DNA from 2 places in the Enterobacter sp. RIT637 genome. Region 2 is predicted to be linked to the other one. Evidence: predicted binding sites of a transcription regulator. Region 2 holds the regulator's gene; the other holds the start of a gene.
What was found. Region 2 encodes LexA, which represses DNA repair genes until DNA is damaged. Its sites were predicted from a motif close to TNCTGTATGTACATACAGNA; they were not measured.

Region 1: a site for LexA is predicted at 3,329-3,348, ahead of sbmC (DNA gyrase inhibitor SbmC). Genes of this name have one in related genera too.

Annotation. Positions count from the first base shown of each region.
Region 1 covers NZ_JAIHAZ010000015.1:87,305-96,372, forward strand. The annotation lists gene K5E19_RS18680 (APC family permease) at 1-336, shown strand, start outside; gene sbcB (exodeoxyribonuclease I) at 444-1,880, opposite strand; gene dacD (serine-type D-Ala-D-Ala carboxypeptidase DacD) at 2,073-3,245, shown strand; gene sbmC (DNA gyrase inhibitor SbmC) at 3,364-3,837, shown strand; gene K5E19_RS18700 (FUSC family protein) at 3,929-4,987, shown strand; gene K5E19_RS18705 (DUF496 family protein) at 5,135-5,470, shown strand; gene K5E19_RS18710 (gamma-glutamylcyclotransferase family protein) at 5,520-5,852, opposite strand; tRNA gene K5E19_RS18715 (tRNA-Asn) at 5,906-5,981, opposite strand; gene emmdR (multidrug efflux MATE transporter EmmdR) at 6,143-7,597, shown strand; tRNA gene K5E19_RS18725 (tRNA-Asn) at 7,701-7,776, shown strand; gene K5E19_RS18730 (aminopeptidase P family protein) at 7,922-9,068, opposite strand, start outside.
Region 2 covers NZ_JAIHAZ010000028.1:1,743-10,810, forward strand. The annotation lists gene ubiC (chorismate lyase) at 3-500, shown strand; gene ubiA (4-hydroxybenzoate octaprenyltransferase) at 513-1,382, shown strand; gene plsB (glycerol-3-phosphate 1-O-acyltransferase PlsB) at 1,476-3,896, opposite strand; gene K5E19_RS22570 (diacylglycerol kinase) at 4,051-4,419, shown strand; gene lexA (transcriptional repressor LexA) at 4,528-5,136, shown strand; gene dinF (MATE family efflux transporter DinF) at 5,199-6,536, shown strand; gene K5E19_RS22585 (CsbD family protein) at 6,657-6,866, shown strand; gene zur (zinc uptake transcriptional repressor Zur) at 6,914-7,426, opposite strand; gene K5E19_RS22595 (cupin domain-containing protein) at 7,541-8,029, shown strand; gene traF (conjugal transfer protein TraF) at 8,203-9,068, shown strand, end outside.

The sequences.
Region 1 (9,068 bases), on a different contig from region 2:
CTGGTGGGCGCAATCGCACTGATGGCCATTAAATTTGACCTGGTGACTGCAACTGCGCTGATTAACTTTGGTGCGCTGGTGGCGTTTACTTTTGTTAACCTCTCGGTGATCTCTCAGTTCTGGATCCGCGAGAAGCGTAATAAAACGCTGAAAGACCACTTCAACTATCTGGTGCTGCCAATGTGTGGTGCGCTGACGGTGGGTGCGCTGTGGATTAACCTGGAAGAGAGCTCAATGGTTCTGGGTCTGATCTGGGGCGGTATTGGTCTGGTTTACCTGGCCTGCGTTACGAAGAGCTTCCGCAACCCGGTTCCTCAGTACGAAGACGTTGCGTAACATAATGTCGGGTGCCCGACCTGTACACCCGTAGGCCCGTGTAAGCGTAGCGCCACCGGGCGAAAAAAAGCCGGAGACAATGTCTCCGGCTTTTTTGTACCCGTCACTCAGACTATCTCTTGCGCGTACTGGAACAGGGATTTCAACAGCGCCTGTTTCTCAGCATTCCCTTCATACTGGCCGTAAAGCATTTCCAGCTCCTGGGCATAGCTGTTGAGGAATTCCGGCGTAAACACGTTACGTCGATGCTGAAGCCAGCGTTGCTGCTCCACTTCGTCCAGGGTACCCGGATAGTTTCGCGCCCGGTAATTGAACATCAGCTTTTCAATGCGCTTATCTGCAAAGGTAATATCCAGTGCCGGTAAATTACGCGGCTCGGTTTGCAGGACGATATTCATTGCTGCGCGATCGGCATCGCTGAAGAAACCGTTATAAAGCTGTGCATCGACGTTCTCAGACGGCACAAACGGCTCGGCTTCCGCAAAGATAGCGACCACTTTTTCCCGTACCTGCGGGTTGTCGCGCAGCACCTTCAGGTTATCCAGACAGTGCTGACGATTAATACCCAGCCTGTCAGCATCTTCCGGGCGCAGCGTATTGGCCTGGGCCAGCACCGGACATTTATTGATGTGAACCAGCTTCACTGGTACCGCAGGCAGATCACCGAGCTCGTTTTTCGACGTGTAAAGCCGTTCACGCAGCGTATCGCTATCCAGTTCCAGCAGCGGGGAGATATCGCCCGCCAAATCCACCATGATAACGGCATTACGGTTGTCGGGATGCCATGCCAGCGGCGCAACCCAACTGGTGTTGCCGCGCCAGGCACCGAACATCCCGGAGATGTGTACCAGCGGTTTCATCTGCGGTACATCAATCAGCGTGGTCAGCTTCTGCTTGCTGCGGTGGCTCAACAGGTACTCAAACAGACGCGGCTGAGCGGTTTTCACCAGCTTTGCCATGGCAATGGTGGCATAGACGTCCGCCATCGCGTCGTGGGCATTGCTGTGCTCAATGCCGTTGGCACGCGTCAGGTGTTCAAGCCTGAAACTCGGCAGACCTTCCTCATTCTCCGGCCAGTTAATGCCTTCAGGACGCAGGGCATAGCAGGCGCGCATAATGTCGAGTAAATCCCAGCGGGAATTGCGGTTCTGCCAGCTCCAGGCATAGGGATCGTAGAAGTTGCGGTAGAAGATATTGCGCGTCACTTCATCATCGAAGCGGATGTTGTTGTAACCGACCACGCAGGTATTGGGAACGGTAAACAGATCGTGGATGCGGCGGGCAAACTCCGCTTCGCTAACGCCTTTTTCCCGTGCTTCCTGCGGTGTAATGCCCGTAACCATCACCGCGCCCGGCTGCGGCAGATAGTCATCCGCGGGCTTGCAGTAAAAGACCTCTGGCTCGCCAATGATGTTGAATTCGTCATCGGTACGGATGGCAGCAAACTGCGCCGGTCTGTCCAGCGCCGGATGGGTGCCAAAGGTTTCGTAATCGTGGAACAAAAAAGTTGGGCGCGCGGCAGAATCAGACACCAGTAATATCATCCTGTAAAAAATTCACGACGCTATGGTAAACGATCGCGCTAAGCAGTCCGAATAAAATGCGCCGTTAAGCGTGAAATTTGCGAGACAGCGCCAGAGAAAAACATGCACTCTGTCACATTTTTTTGCAATTAAGGCAGGTAACGACAGCAGAACTCCCGTAAAAAGGTCATCGATTTTTAATGACCTGAGGATATACCGTTGAAACGCCGTCTGTTTATTGCTGTTTCTTTACTTGCTTCGAGTATCACATCTGCGCTGGCTGCCGATCCGCTGGATTTCTCCCCGCAGCCACCTGCCGTCCAGGCGGGGTCATGGGTACTGATGGATTACACTACTGGTCAGATATTAACGGCGGGCAACGAACATCAACAGCGTAATCCGGCAAGCCTGACCAAGCTGATGACGGGCTACGTCGTCGATCGCGCTATCGACAGCCATCGCATCAGCCCGGATGACATCGTCACGGTTGGTCGCGACGCGTGGGCAAAAGGTAACCCGGTCTTTGACGGATCGTCTCTGATGTTCCTGAAAGAGGGCGACCGCGTTTCCGTACGCGATCTCAGCCGGGGCCTGATTGTCGACTCTGGTAACGATGCCTGCGTGGCGCTGGCCGATCACGTCGCGGGCGGCCAGCCGCAGTTCGTGAACATGATGAATGACTACGTGCAAAAGCTGAACCTGCGCGACACCCATTTCGAAACCGTTCACGGACTGGATGCACCTGGGCAGCACAGCTCCGCTTACGATCTGGCCGTGCTCTCCCGCGCCATCATTCACGGTGAGCCAGAGTTTTACCATATGTACAGCGAGAAGAGCCTGACCTGGAACGGGATCACCCAGCAGAACCGCAACGGCCTGCTGTGGGATAAAACCATGAACGTGGACGGTCTGAAAACGGGGCATACCTCCGGGGCGGGCTTTAACCTGATTGCCTCTGCGGTGGACGGTCAGCGTCGCTTGATCGCCGTGGTAATGGGCGCAGACAGCCCGAAGGGGCGTGAAGATCAGGCGCGCAAGCTGCTCCATTGGGGACAACAGAACTTTGATACGGTGCAGATCCTGCACAGCGGTAAAAAAGTGGGGACCGAGCGGATCTGGTACGGTGATAAAGAACAGGTAAACCTGGGAACCGATCAGGACTTCTGGCTGGCCTTGCCAAAAGCGGAAGTGCCTAACATCAAGGCCAAATACGTGCTGGATAAAAAAGAGCTGGAAGCTCCGATTGCCGCCCATCAGCGGGTCGGTGAAATTCAGCTGTACGACCGCGATAAGCTGGTGGCGCACTGGCCGCTGGTCACGCTGGAACGCGTTGATAAAGGCGGTCTTTTCTCTCGCCTGAGTGATTATCTGCATCACAAAATCTAACCTTTCTGAGCAGACTGGCAGGGTTGCGAGTCTGCTCACATAATAAACACACCTCGTTTGCCGATAATATTCATTCTGCTTTATAGTGTATAAATATACAGTAATAATCGGAGGCAGCATGGACTACAGCATCAAGCAGCAACAGAAACGTAAGATCGCGGGTTTTCACCTTGTTGGGCCTTGGGAAAAAACCGTTAAGCAGGGCTTTGAACAACTGGTCATGTGGGTGGATGGGCGTCACATTCAGCCGCTGGAGTGGGTGGCGGTTTACTACGATAATCCTGATGAGGTCCCGGCAGAAAAACTGCGCTGTGACACCGCCGTCACGGTACCCGATGACTTTATCATTCCAGATAACAGTGAAGGGGTGATAATGACCGAAATTGCAGCTGGTGATTATGCCGTCGCAACGGCGCGCGTGGAGAACTACGACTTTGCGACCCCGTGGTACCAGTTCTTTAATTCCCTCCTGCAGGACAATAAATACCAGATTGCTCCAAAACCCTGCTTCGAACGCTATCTCAATGATGGTAATGCAGATGGCTACTGGGACATTGAGATGTTCGTCGCGGTAGAGCATAAAGCAGGTTAACCCTGTAAAAAGTGGGTTTTTTAGCCGGGGGCGATCCACCCGGCTGAAAACACAGTACAATTGTGATTTGCCGTGTAGCTGGAGAGCGGGTGTGCGTCCCGACAAATCATTAACGCCGTTTGAAATTCGGTTGTACAAACATTACCGCGTGGTGCATGGGTGCCGCATCGCGCTGGCGTTCGTGTTGACGTTTGTACTGGTTCGCTTGCTGGATGTTCCGGAGGGGACGTGGCCGCTGATTACGCTGGTGGTCGTGATGGGGCCCATCTCCTTTTGGGGAAACGTTGTTCCGCGCGCGCTTGAGCGAATTGGCGGGACCGTTTTAGGCTCCGCCCTTGGGCTTATCGCCCTGAAACTGGAGCTGATCTCCTTTCCTATCATGCTGGCATGGTGCGGTGCCGCCATGTTCCTCTGCGGCTGGCTGGCGTTGGGCAAAAGGCCCTATCAGGCGCTGCTGATTGGGATTACGCTCGCGGTGGTGGTCGGCGCGCCCGCCGGGGATATGACTACGGCGCTGTGGCGAAGCGGGGATGTGGTACTCGGCTCGCTGCTGGCGATGCTGTTTACGGGAATTTGGCCGCAACGCGCCTTTCTGCACTGGCGCATCCAGATGGCGAATTACGTCACCGCCTTTAACCGCGTTTATCAGGCCGGTTTCTCCCCAAATCTGGTTGAGCGGCCACGGCTGGAAAAACACCTGCAGAAGATCCTCAATGATGTCGTCAAAATGCGCGGCCTGATTACACCTGCCAGCAAAGAAACCCATATCCAGAAAGCGATTTTTGAAGCCATACAGACGGTCAGCCGCAATCTGGTCTGCATGCTTGAACTGCAGATTAACGCGCACTGGGCTTCCCGTCCCAGCCATCTGCTGATGCTTAACGCGCATACGCTCAAAGAGACCCAGCAGATGACGCAGCAAACGTTATTGACCATTGCTCATGCACTCTATGAAGGCAACCCGCAGCCGATACTGGCCAACAGCGAGCGACTGAATGAGATCGTCGCGGAGCTGAAGCAGCTAATCAATGAACGCCAGAGCGATAACGTGGCGGAGACGCCTATTCATGGCTACGTCTGGCTGAGTATGGAACTGGCGCGACAGCTTGAGCTGCTATCGCACCTAATTTGTCGGGCGCTGCGCAAATAAAAGGCGTATGTGACGCCTGCTGCTTCGATTCAGCAGCAATTGGGGTTATGATAGATTTAAACGATATACTCATTGTCATTCGCAGCCGCTGTCTGTTACAACGGTTGCCTTAACGAATCCGAATCTCACATTATCAGGGGTGTAAAAATGGAAACTACCAAGCCTTCGTTCCAGGATGTTCTGGAATTCGTCCGCCTGTTCCGCCGTAAAAACAAACTACAGCGTGAAATCCAGGACGTTGAGAAGAAGATCCGTGACAACCAGAAACGTGTTCTGCTGCTCGACAACCTGAGCGACTACATCAAGCCAGGCATGAGCGTAGAAGCTATTCAGGGCATCATCGCCAGCATGAAGAGCGACTACGAAGACCGCGTTGATGATTACATCATCAAAAACGCTGAGCTGTCCAAAGAGCGTCGCGACATCTCCAAGAAGCTGAAAGTGATGGGCGAAATCAAAAACGCTGAAGCAAAAAGCGAGTAATCGCCGCTAATTGTGAAAAAGGCTCTCTGGTGACAGAGAGCCTTTTTTATTACGCAGAGCGCGGCTGAAGCTGATAAATCCAGGCCTTAACCTCTTGACCCTCAAGGGTCGTCACCGTGACCTCAACCCGGTCGTAGCCGTCTTCAAACTCATCCAGCATTTGCCAGTGTGCGGCAAGGTTATCAGAGATAAACAGATAGCCTTCGACGCGGGGTCCGTCCGGGTGGAGCACAATCCCGGGGAAATCCGCTGCTGCGCCCCAGCCGCGTTCGTAAAACGTGCCGGATACGAAGCCAGCGACCCATTCACCGCCAATGTTTTCAAGAATATGCGCGTTAGAGTGACCGGGGCGTAGCGTGCCGTAAACAAACAGTGCGTCCATTTATCCTCACCGGAAAAGCAAAAAGCCCGCTCGAAAGCAGGCTTTTCTAAATGTGGCTCCTCTGACTGGACTCGAACCAGTGACATACGGATTAACAGTCCGCCGTTCTACCGACTGAACTACAGAGGAATCGTTGTGGAGGCTTATCTTAGCGGCGAAAAAAGTTTTGTCAAACCTGATCTTAGGGAAAATCGACTGATTGCTGATTATGTCGTCGGTTTGTTGTAAATCCAAACATCTTTTTTATGGAAATACTTTGCAGGATAGCCATTTCTCCCCCATCATTTGAAATGGAGTTTCAACTTTTCTCGCTAAGGTCCATTTTGAACGTCACTGCCCCCATACGCCAGGCGATCATGCGCACGCCCTGGTATGCAAAACGTAAAAGTTATCGTGTTCTGTTCTGGCGTGAAATCACCCCCCTTGCGGTGCCTATTTTCCTGGAGAATACCTGCGTACTGCTGATGGGCGTGCTAAGTACGTTCCTGGTCAGCTGGCTGGGTAAAGAGGCGATGGCGGGGGTAGGGCTGGCGGACAGTTTTAACATGGTGGTGATGTCTTTCTTTGCCGCCATCGATCTGGGTACAACGGTCGTCGTTGCCTTTAGTCTGGGTAAACTCGATCCGAAGCGCGCGCGCGAGGCGGCACGCCAGTCGCTGATGATCATGACCATCTTTTCGATCGTTCTGGCAGCGGTTATCCATTACTACGGCAAAGAAATTATCGATATAGTCGCGGGCGAGGCGACCAGTGAGGTAAAAGACCTTGCGCTGACATACCTGGAAATGACGGTGTTAAGCTATCCGGCGGCGGCCATTGCCCTGATTGGTAGCGGTGCGTTACGCGGGGCGGGCAATACCAAAATTCCGCTGCTGATCAACGGCGGGATGAATATCCTGAACATTATCATCAGTAGTGTCCTGATTTACGGGGTCTTTTCCTGGGACGGTCTGGGGTTTGTTGGTGCTGGCCTTGGCCTTACTATTTCGCGATACATTGGCGCGGCAGCGATTATCGGGGTGCTGATGACGGGCATCACCCCGTCGCTGCGCCTCACGCTGAAAAGTTATTTCAGGCCGTTTAACTTTGCCATTATCTGGGAAGTGATGGGCATCGGTATTCCGGCCAGCATTGAGTCGGTGCTGTTCAACGGCGGCAAGCTGCTGACGCAGATGTTTGTGGCCGGTATGGGGACGGATGTTATTGCCGGTAACTTTATCGCCTTCTCCATCGCCTCGCTGATTAACCTGCCGGGCAACGCCCTTGGTTCCGCCTCCACGATTATCACCGGCAAACGGCTCGGGAAAGGGCAGATAGGACAGGCGGAGCGTCAGCTCCGGCATGTCTTCTGGCTATCGACCATTGGGTTGACAATGATTGCCTGGGGAACCGCGCCTTTTGCCGGACTGATGGCCTCGTTCTACACCCACGAAAACGATGTTAAAGAGGTGGTTAAGATCCTTATTTGGCTCAACGCCGCGTTTATGCCGATCTGGGCGGCATCCTGGGTGTTGCCCGCTGGCTTAAAAGGCGCGCGCGATGCCCGCTTTGCCATGTGGGTATCCATGCTCGGGATGTGGGGGTGCCGTGTCGTGGCGGGTTATACGCTGGGGATTATGCTGGGAATGGGCGTTGTAGGGGTCTGGCTGGGGATGTTCCTTGACTGGGCCGTACGCGGTGCACTTTTCTACTGGCGCATGGTAAGTGGGCGCTGGTTATGGAAATATCCGCGAAAGAATGCCTGACAAATGTGCGAAATGGAGAATAAATCGGCAAACGAACGGAAATCTGCATTCTGCCTTTGACATCATCGGGGAGCATCGATAATATGCGCCCCGTTCACACGATTCCTCTGTAGTTCAGTCGGTAGAACGGCGGACTGTTAATCCGTATGTCACTGGTTCGAGTCCAGTCAGAGGAGCCAAATTTGAAAAGCCTGCTTTTAAAGCAGGCTTTTTGCTTTTCTGCATCTGATAAAATTGTCGGGTGGCGGCTTCGCCTTACCCGACCTACAAAAACCTCGAATCGTAGGCCGGGTAAGGCGAAGCCGCCACCCGGCAAAAGCCGCACTATCCGTTCACACGAATCGGTGCCGTTGCCTCAACCAGCCACGAACGAGCCTCGCTATTCACCAGCGGTAACAGCGCCTCGCGTACCTGCTGATGATATTCATCCAGCCACTGCTTTTCCTGCTCGCCCAGCAGATGCAATTCCACCTGGCTTAGGTCAATCGGGATCAGCGTCAGCGAGGCAAATCTGCAGAATCCCGGACGGCTCTCCACAATCTCCACCTGATTTTCAATACGAATGCCGTGGCTATCGCCCAGATAGTAGCCCGGTTCGATGGTCATGATATTCCCCGCCACCAGCGGCCACGGGTTGACCTTTTTGGCGATGCGATGCGGGTTCTCATGGATCAGCAGCTGATGCCCCACGCCGTGTCCGGTGCCATGATCGTAATCCAGCCCCATCTCCCAGAGCGGGCGACGCGCAAACGCATCCAACTGATGCCCCTGAGTTCCGGAAGGAAACTGCAGGGTAATGAGCGACAGGAAGCCTCTCAGCACGGCAGTGTAGTGCAGGCGCTGCTGCGGATCGACTTTCCCCCACGCCAGCGTGCGGGTGGCGTCGGTGGTGCCGTTAGCGTACTGGCCGCCGGAATCGTTCAGGTAAAAATGGTCATGGCCGATGGGCTTATTGCTGGCCTCGCTCGAATGATAGTGGCACATCGCCGCATTGCTCGAAGAGGCGGAGATGGTTGCAAAACTCTGCTCGATGAACCCAGGCTGCTGTTGACGGAACGCAAGCTGCTGCGCCTGTGCGTCCAGCTCGGTGAGCGGTTTCCCAGCCGCCTCGCGCAGCGGCACTTCACGGCTCAGCCAGGCGAGGAAGTTGACCCACGCGGCCCCGTCCTGGTGATGGCACTCGCGATAACCTGCCAGCTCGACCGGGTTTTTAGTCGCTTTCATCAGGGTGATGGGGTCGGTCCGCCAGACAATTTCTCCCCGTGGCTCAATGGCGAAGCGCAGGGCCACCGGCGCGGAATCGGCATCAATCATTACCCGTTTGCCTTCAGCAATCTGCTGGCAGCGTTCAATAAAGGTATCCTGCGGCGCAATGGTGAACGCACTGCGCACATCGTCAGGCAGGGCGCTGAGCTTATTGTCGTTAACAAACCACTCAACGTGACCGTCACGACCAAGAAGGGCAAAGGAG
Region 2 (9,068 bases):
GCATGTCACACCCCGCGCTTACGCAACTGCGTGCGCTGCGCTATTTCGACCAAATACCTGCGCTTGACCCGGAGCAACTGGACTGGTTGCTGTTGGAAGATTCCATGACGAAACGTTTTGAGCAACAGGGCAAAACGGTCACGGTGACGATGATTCAGGAAGGGTTTGTCTCTGCCGATGACATCGCCAGCGAGCTGCCGCTGCTACCGAAAGAAGATCGCTACTGGCTGCGTGAAATTTTATTGTGTGCTGACGGCGAGCCGTGGCTTGCCGGGCGAACAGTGGTGCCTGAGTCTACCCTTTCCGGACCAGAACTTGCCCTGCAACGATTGGGGAAAACGCCGCTGGGGCGGTATCTTTTCACCTCGTCTGAACTGACCCGAGATTTTATTGAGATTGGCCGTGATGCCGACCTGTGGGGGCGTCGTTCCCGCCTTCGTCTGAGTGGTAAACCGTTAATATTGACGGAGCTTTTTTTACCGGCATCGCCGTTGTACTGAGAGGAAGACAAAATGGAGTGGAGCCTGACGCAAAACAAGCTGCTGGCCTATCACCGCTTAATGCGAACGGATAAACCGATTGGCGCGTTGCTGCTGCTGTGGCCAACCTTATGGGCGCTGTGGGTGGCGACGCCGGGCGTCCCGCCGCTGTGGATCCTGGCCGTGTTTGTTGCCGGTGTCTGGCTGATGCGTGCTGCAGGATGTGTAGTCAACGACTATGCCGACCGGAAATTTGATGGACATGTAAAGCGAACGGCTAATCGCCCGCTGCCCAGCGGCCAGGTTACGGAAAAAGAGGCGCGTACGCTGTTTGTAGTGCTGGTGCTGCTCTCCTTCCTGCTGGTGCTAACGCTTAACACCATGACGATCCTGCTGTCTGTCGCCGCGCTGGCGCTGGCCTGGGTCTATCCGTTTATGAAGCGCTACACCCATCTGCCGCAGGTGGTGCTGGGCGCGGCATTTGGCTGGTCGATTCCGATGGCATTTGCCGCAGTTAGCGAGTCTGTTCCGCTCAGCTGCTGGCTGATGTTCCTGGCGAATATTCTCTGGGCCGTGGCGTACGATACGCAGTACGCGATGGTCGACCGCGATGACGATCTCAAGATTGGCATCAAGTCGACGGCGATTCTGTTTGGCCGTCAGGACAAACTGATTATCGGCATTTTGCAGGTGGCGGTGCTGGCGCTGATGGTGGCGATTGGTCGCCTGAACGGGCTGAACTGGGAGTTTTACTGGTCCGTGCTGGTGGCGGGACTGCTGTTTGCGTATCAGCAGAAGCTGATTGCGAAGCGCGAGCGTGAAGCCTGCTTCAAAGCGTTTTTAAATAATAACTACGTCGGTCTGGTGCTGTTTTTAGGGCTGGCGATGAGTTACTTTGGCTAAAAAGAAGCCCGGTGGCGCTAGCGCTTACCGGGCCTACATGTCATGCAGGAACGTAGGCCGGGTAAGGCGAAGCCGCCACCCGGCTTTTTTACATCACTCGCCCTGCGTCGCGCTTTCGATCGTTAAACGCACGTCCGAGGTAATCAGCTCGGCCAGCATCTGGTAAATCTTGAGCGTCTCTTCCGGTTCGGCATCGCCCGTATCGCTGATAAACCCTTCATCACGCAGCGTCAGCACCAGTGAGCTGAATACCGCTTTGTCGAAGAATTCCGGCGCGTTAATGCCGTGCAGAACAGACAGGCGCTGTGCCAGCGTCCGGCTCTCTTTTTCCAGCGTACCGCGGTTGATCGACGGGTTCGCGCTGAGCAGCCAGAAGGTGATGGCGTAGCGCTGCAGCGTTTCACGCGCACCGGCGGCCAGCAACTGCAGGGTGCGGGAACGCGACGGGTTGATATGCAGCTCGTCATTATTCAGGGTAATCAGCCCCTGACGACGCATCTCTTCCGTCATTTTATCCAGCTCAACCGCCAGCTCATCTTTACTCCAGCGCAGGAACAGCTCCGCTTTCAGCATCGGGTAGATAGCTTCAAGATGGCGCAAGAGTTCCTGACGTGAAATGCGGCGATGCTGGGTAATAATGGCCGCCATCAGCGACGGCAGCATCAGCATATGCGTGATGTTGTTGCGGTAGTACGTCATCAGCACGGCCTGCTCGCGCGGCAGGATGATGATGTCACCGATGGTGTCTTTCTCGACTTCGAACTTGTTCATCTGCAGCGCGTGGTCGATAAGCTCGCTCGCGGTAGCAGAAGGCACGGTCGAATCAACCGAGTACGGCACGTTGCGCATAATGTTCAGGTAGCAATCAAGCTGCTCGGTCAGCTGCTCACGGGTGAGTGAGCGCTGGCGAGAGGCCAGAAGCGCGGTACAGCACAGGTTCATGGCGTTCGCCGCGCCTGCGTTGTTGATGCGCACCATCAGCTCGGCAGCAATACCGTTCACCGTAGGCGTCAGCCACGCCGGACGTACCGCTTCGATAGGATCGATAGACTCGCGCCACTCCGGAACATGGTTGTTCAGATACGTCATCAATGGCATCGGTTCGCCAAAGTTCACGTATCCCTGGCCAAGATTGCGCAGCTTGCTCAGGCCGCGCAGCATCTGCGGCAGGCTCTCTTTCTCTTTGGTCGCACCGCGCAGTTCTTTCGCGTAAGTGCCCACTTCCATGACGTGTTCATAGCCAATGTAGATCGGCACCAGCGTGATCGGACGCGTACCGCCGCGCAGCATTGCCTGGATGGTCATCGACAGCGTGCCGGTTTTCGGATCGAGCAGACGACCGGTACGGGAACGACCGCCCTCCACGAAGTATTCAACGGAATAGCCGCGGCTGAACAGCTCGCCGAGATATTCACGGAATACGGTGGAGTAGAGCTTGTTGCCCTTAAAGGTACGACGGATGAAGAACGCACCCAGACGGCGGAAGATCGGGCCTGCTGGCCAGAAGTTCAGGTTGATGCCCGCCGCAATGTGCGGTGGTACCAGTCCCTGGTGATACAACACATAGGAGAGCAGCAGGTAGTCCATGTGGCTGCGGTGGCAGGGCACATAGACAATTTCATGGCCGTCGTGGGCCAGCTGGCGTACGCGCTCGGCGTTGTGGACGTTAATGCCCTGATAGAGACGGTTCCAGGTGAAGCTCAGGATACGGTCGGAGAGACGAATCATCTCGTAGGAGAAGTTAGCCGCAATCTCTTCCATCAGCGCAATGGCGTTCTGCTGTGCTTTCTCGTGGGAAATCTTCTTGCTGCGCGCTTCGTCTTCAACCGCGCGGGCAATCGCTTTGGAGGCCAGCAGCTTGTTGAACAGATCCTGACGCGCCGGGAGACGAGGCCCAACGGCAGCCAGACGCTGGCGTGCGAAGTGCATACGCGCCACACGCGCCAGTTTTTGCGCGATGATCTTGTCGGTGCCGTGCTCGTCCGCCATACGGCGCAGCGAAACGGAAGGGGAGAAGCGTACAAAGCTGTCGCGTCCCAGCCAGGAGACCGCGAAGAACTTCTGGATGCCGTTGAGCATACGCAGCGGCGGATTCTCTTCGCCTTTTTCGCGGCCCGGACGGCGACCAAACATCACTGAGACCGGCACCATCTGCACATCCAGATCGGGATTGCTGCGGTGCAGGTCGAGATAGTCATGGAACAGCTTGATGGACTCTTCTTTCGGCGTGTAATAGGTAAACACGCGTGGTCCGCCGTGGATAAACACATAGCGCGGCAGCAGAGTGCCATCAACTTCAAGCGGTTCAAGTGGGTCAGGTAAATCATGCGCCAGACATTGGGCGCGAAGCGTCAGCAGGTCTGCCTTCGAGTTATAAGGCAAAACGTACATAATAGGGCGCGACGTATCGAGCCCTAATTCCAGCGCAGGTTCTGCTGGGATAGACTTACTTTTTACCAGGACGCTTAATGGTAAATTAAGTAATTTGTAGTAAATTCGTGGCCAGCCGGACATAAACGATGTAAAGCCTCTGGTTAATAATGCAATTGCGGCGCAAGGATAACAGAAAGCGCGCAAAATTTCTGTTGTTACCCGTCATACTTCAGGCTGCAGCAAAACGCGCTGCGCTTATAGTTAGTGACGCTTTTTCCAATAAAAGGTTCTTTTAATGGCCAATAATACCACTGGGTTAACCCGAATCATCAAAGCTGCTGGCTATTCATGGAAAGGTTTCCGTGCCGCATGGGTCAATGAAGCCGCGTTTCGCCAGGAGGGCGTTGCCGCTATCGTCGCGGTTATCATCGCCTGTTTCCTTGATGTTGATGCTATTACCCGCGTGCTTCTCATCGGCTCTGTTCTTTTGGTGATGATAGTGGAAATTCTCAATAGCGCTATTGAGGCGGTTGTGGACCGTATCGGTTCAGATTTCCACGAACTTTCTGGCCGTGCGAAAGACATGGGGTCTGCCGCTGTGCTGCTGGCGATTATCACGGCAGCGATCACCTGGGTCACGCTGCTTTGGTCACATTTCCGATGAGCCTCGAGGAATAATTAAGTCCCTGGTTTTTTGTGCAGTTTTTGGTTCCAAAATCGCCTTTGACTGTATATACTCACAGCATAACTGTATATACACCCAGGGGGCGGAATGAAAGCGTTAACGACCAGGCAGCAAGAGGTGTTTGATCTCATCCGGGATCATATCGGCCAGACGGGTATGCCACCCACGCGTGCGGAAATCGCGCAGCGTCTGGGCTTCCGTTCTCCAAATGCGGCCGAGGAACATCTGAAAGCGCTGGCGCGCAAAGGTGTGATTGAAATTGTGTCTGGCGCGTCTCGCGGCATTCGTCTGCTGGTGGAAGAAGAGACAGGCATTCCGCTGGTTGGCCGTGTCGCCGCGGGTGAACCTCTGTTGGCCCAGCAGCATATTGAAGGTCACTATCAGGTCGATCCTGGTATGTTCAAGCCGAGTGCAGATTTCCTGCTGCGCGTCAGCGGGATGTCCATGAAAGATATCGGCATTCTTGATGGCGATCTGCTGGCCGTTCACAAAACCCAGGATGTGCGTAACGGTCAGGTTGTGGTCGCGCGTATTGATGATGAAGTGACCGTCAAGCGACTGAAGAAACAGGGTAACACCGTACAGCTGCTGCCCGAAAATAACGAATTCTCCCCGATTGTGGTGGATCTGCGCGAACAGAACTTCTCCATTGAAGGTCTGGCCGTTGGCGTTATCCGCAACGGTGAATGGCTGTAACCTCTTCCTGACAGGCTGCGGGACTCCGTAGCCTGACTCATTTCCCATTCCCGGTATCTTTCATGTCACTGCTTACAGCTTCTGATAAGGCATTGTGGCGTCTTGCACTGCCGATGATTTTTTCCAATATCACCGTTCCTTTGCTTGGCCTGGTGGACACCGCGGTGATTGGTCATCTGGATTCTCCCGTTTATCTGGGCGGCGTGGCGATTGGCGCAACGGCAACCAGTTTTCTCTTTATGCTCCTGCTCTTCTTACGCATGAGTACCACGGGGCTGACGGCACAAGCCTATGGCGCGAAAGATCCGCTGCGACTGGCGCGCGCGCTGGTGCAACCACTCGTTCTGGCGCTTGGGGCTGGCGCGTTAATCGTTCTGTTTCGCACGCCGCTGATTGATCTGGCGCTGCATATTGTGGGCGGGAGCGAGGCGGTACTTGAGCAGGCCAGGCGCTTTCTTGAAATTCGCTGGCTCAGTGCGCCCGCATCGCTGGCAAACCTGGTTCTGCTGGGCTGGCTGCTGGGCGTGCAGTACGCTCGTGCGCCGGTCATCCTGCTGGTGGTGGGAAACCTTTTGAACATCGTGCTCGACCTCTGGCTGGTGATGGGTCTGCACATGAACGTACAGGGCGCGGCGTTGGCAACCGCAGTCGCAGAATACGGCACGTTTATCATCGGTCTGTGGATGGTCTGGCGCGTACTGGCCCTGCGTGGGGTTTCCCTGGTCATGCTGAAAACCGCGTGGCGCGGCAACATCCGCAAGCTGCTGGCGCTGAACCGGGACATCATGCTGCGCTCGCTCCTGCTACAGCTCTGTTTTGGTGCGTTAACGGTTTTTGGTGCCCGTCTTGGGCCTGAGATCGTTGCGGTAAATGCGGTGCTGATGACATTGCTGACGTTTACCGCGTATGCGCTGGACGGCTTTGCTTACGCCGTGGAGGCGCACTCCGGGCAGGCATACGGTGCGCGTGAAACTGGCCAGCTCCACGAGGTGTGGCGGGCGGCTTGCCGTCAGTCAGGTCTGGTCGCGCTGGCGTTCGCACTGATTTATGCCTGTTTCGGCAGCGACATTATCGCGTTACTCACGTCGTTACCGGCATTACGCGAACTGGCGAGCCACTATCTCATCTGGCAGGTGATCTTACCGGTGGTGGGCGTCTGGTGTTATCTGCTGGATGGCATGTTTATTGGCGCAACCCGCGGCGCGGAGATGCGTAACAGCATGGCCGTCGCGGCTGCAGGCTTTGGCCTCACGCTGCTGACCTTACCGTATTTGGGTAATCACGGTTTATGGCTGGCGCTGGCGGTTTTCCTGTCGCTGCGCGGATTGTCGCTGGCATTCATCTGGCACCGCCACTGGCAAAACAATACCTGGCTCCCTTCCCGTCACGATATATCGTGACGGTTAAAGATTCCGAATATGAAATCAACCGCCGAATCCTTAACTACAATAATTATCACGTCCAGCAGAAAAGAACGTAACGGACGTTACGACCCAACGCTTAACTAAGAGGACACGATGATGAATAAAGACGAAATCGGCGGCAACTGGAAGCAGTTCAAAGGTAAAGCGAAAGAACAGTGGGGTAAGCTGACGGATGACGATATGACCGTCATTGAAGGTAAACGCGATCAGCTTGTCGGTAAAATTCAGGAACGTTACGGCTACGCGAAAGACCAGGCGGAAACCGAAGTCAAAGACTGGGAAACCCGTAATGACTACCGCTGGTAACGCTGAATAACCCACAGGGCGGCTCTAAGCCGCCTTTTCTTTTGCCGTTAACGCGGCTTTTTCTTCACGAGAATAGAGTGGTCGTGCTGACAGGCGTCCTGATGACGGCAGGCTTCCACCTCCACGCACGCCGAGCACAGCCCGTGCGCTTCAATCACGTTATGACGCAGGGCGAAGCCCATTTTAGCCGCCAGCGTATGCATAATATCTTCCACGCCTTCCGCACCCTCTTCCTTTACCGCACCGCAGCGATCGCAGATAAACATGGCTGAGGTATGGGTTGGCTGATCGAACAGATGGCACAGTACATAGCTATTGGTCGATTCAACCTTGTGTACAAAACCTTGTTCCAGCAGGAAATCCAGCGCGCGATAAACCGTAGGCGGTTTTGCCTGCGGTTCGCTTGCGCGCAGCAAGTCCAGCAGGTCATATGCGCTGATGGCACCCTGTTGCAGGCTCATCAGGCGCAAGACCTCGAGGCGCTGCGGAGTCAGGCGCACATTGCGTTGCGCACACAGCTTTTCGGCCTGCGCTAACAGCTCTTTTGTGGACTTATCCATTTAGCACCTCGGATGTATAGGATGGAAAACCCTCACTTTATCATGTTCTGGTAAAAACACCGAGATCCACCAGGCTGTGCTATACCTGACGCATCGCAATTCGGGGAATTAACCATGAAAAGACCTGACTGTATTAAGCACTGGAAAGATGTGGAAGGTGCTGACGATTCGACCTATCCCGACAGTGACGAACTTTTTTCCATCGGCGCGCCCCTCGCTCGCAGGCTAGGCTTAGGCCGCATTGGTATTCATCATGAGCGTTTGCCGCCAGGGCGTCGTACGTCTTATCCGCATGCGGAAAGCGACGAAGAAGAGTTTATTTATGTGCTTGAAGGGCATCCGGAGGCCTGGATAAACGGCTACCTGTGGAAGCTTGAACCAGGAGACAGCGTGGGGTTCCCCGCCGGGACGGGCGTTTGCCATACCTTTATAAACAACACTGATGAAGAGGTACGGTTGCTGGTTGTCGGCGAGGCCAACAAAAAGCAAAACCGCATCTACTATCCGCTGAACCCGGTCTATGCCGCGACGCGTGAGGACCGCTGGGTAGATCATCCTCCTCAATTTTTTGGGCCGCACAATGGAAAACCCGAGCGGAAATAATTTTCCTCTTCTATAAATATTGAGGGCCGTCACAAATTACAACAGGCCGTAAGGGAATTTTACTTAGGGAAAGAAATAGCGGGTCTTTTACTACTTATTCACAGCAATAGTTCGTTCCTGTTTGGGTGATAACAGACAGGGGTTATTTCATAACAGACTATAACGGGCATACTGTGAAAAAATATTTTAAATTTTCGGTGGTTAGCATTGCTGTCTCCTTTTTTATGGCAAATCAGGCGGGAGCAGCCAATACCTGGACAGAAGCGCGCAGTGACGCGATGGGGGGAACGGGCGTTGCAGCAGGAACCTACGGCAGCGGTACATTAATCAACCCGGCATTACTGGCGAAAGCGAAACCTGACGATGGTATCACGGTGATCCTGCCGTCCATCGGCGCGCAGATTTCAGACAAAGATAACCTACGGGATAAAATCGATGATATCAGCGACGATGTAAGCCGCTATCGCAGCACGCTGGACAACATCAACCTCATCGATCTCTTAAATCCGCTCAGCCCTGCTTCTCAGCAGGTCTCTTCTGCTGCGGGCGATCTTGCCGATCAGCTGGATTCCCTGAAAGGAAAAACCGCCAGCGGTAAAGCGGGTGGGGGGATCGCCGTCAGTATTCCTAATGACGTGCTCTCCGTCGCCTTTGTGGCGAAAGCGAATGCGCGTGCACGCGTCAGCTCTTACATCGATCAGGGCGATATCGACATATTGCGCGGTGTTGAGGCTGTTCCCGCGACCGCGCTAACGGTTAACCCTAATAATCTAAAATCAAAAGGCTTTGGCCGCGCGGCAATCGTTTCGGACTATGGCGTGACGGTCGCGCGTCAGTTTGATATCAGCGGTGTGCCGGTTTCATTGGGTATCACGCCGAAGCTGCAAAAGACCTGGCTCTATAACTACACCGTCTCGATTTACAACTTCGACAGTGGCGACATCAACAGCAGCCGTTACCGCAATGATGATACTGGCTTTAACGTCGATGCCGGTCTTGCGGCGGACTTCGGGGAAAACTGGACGGTTGGCCTGACCGG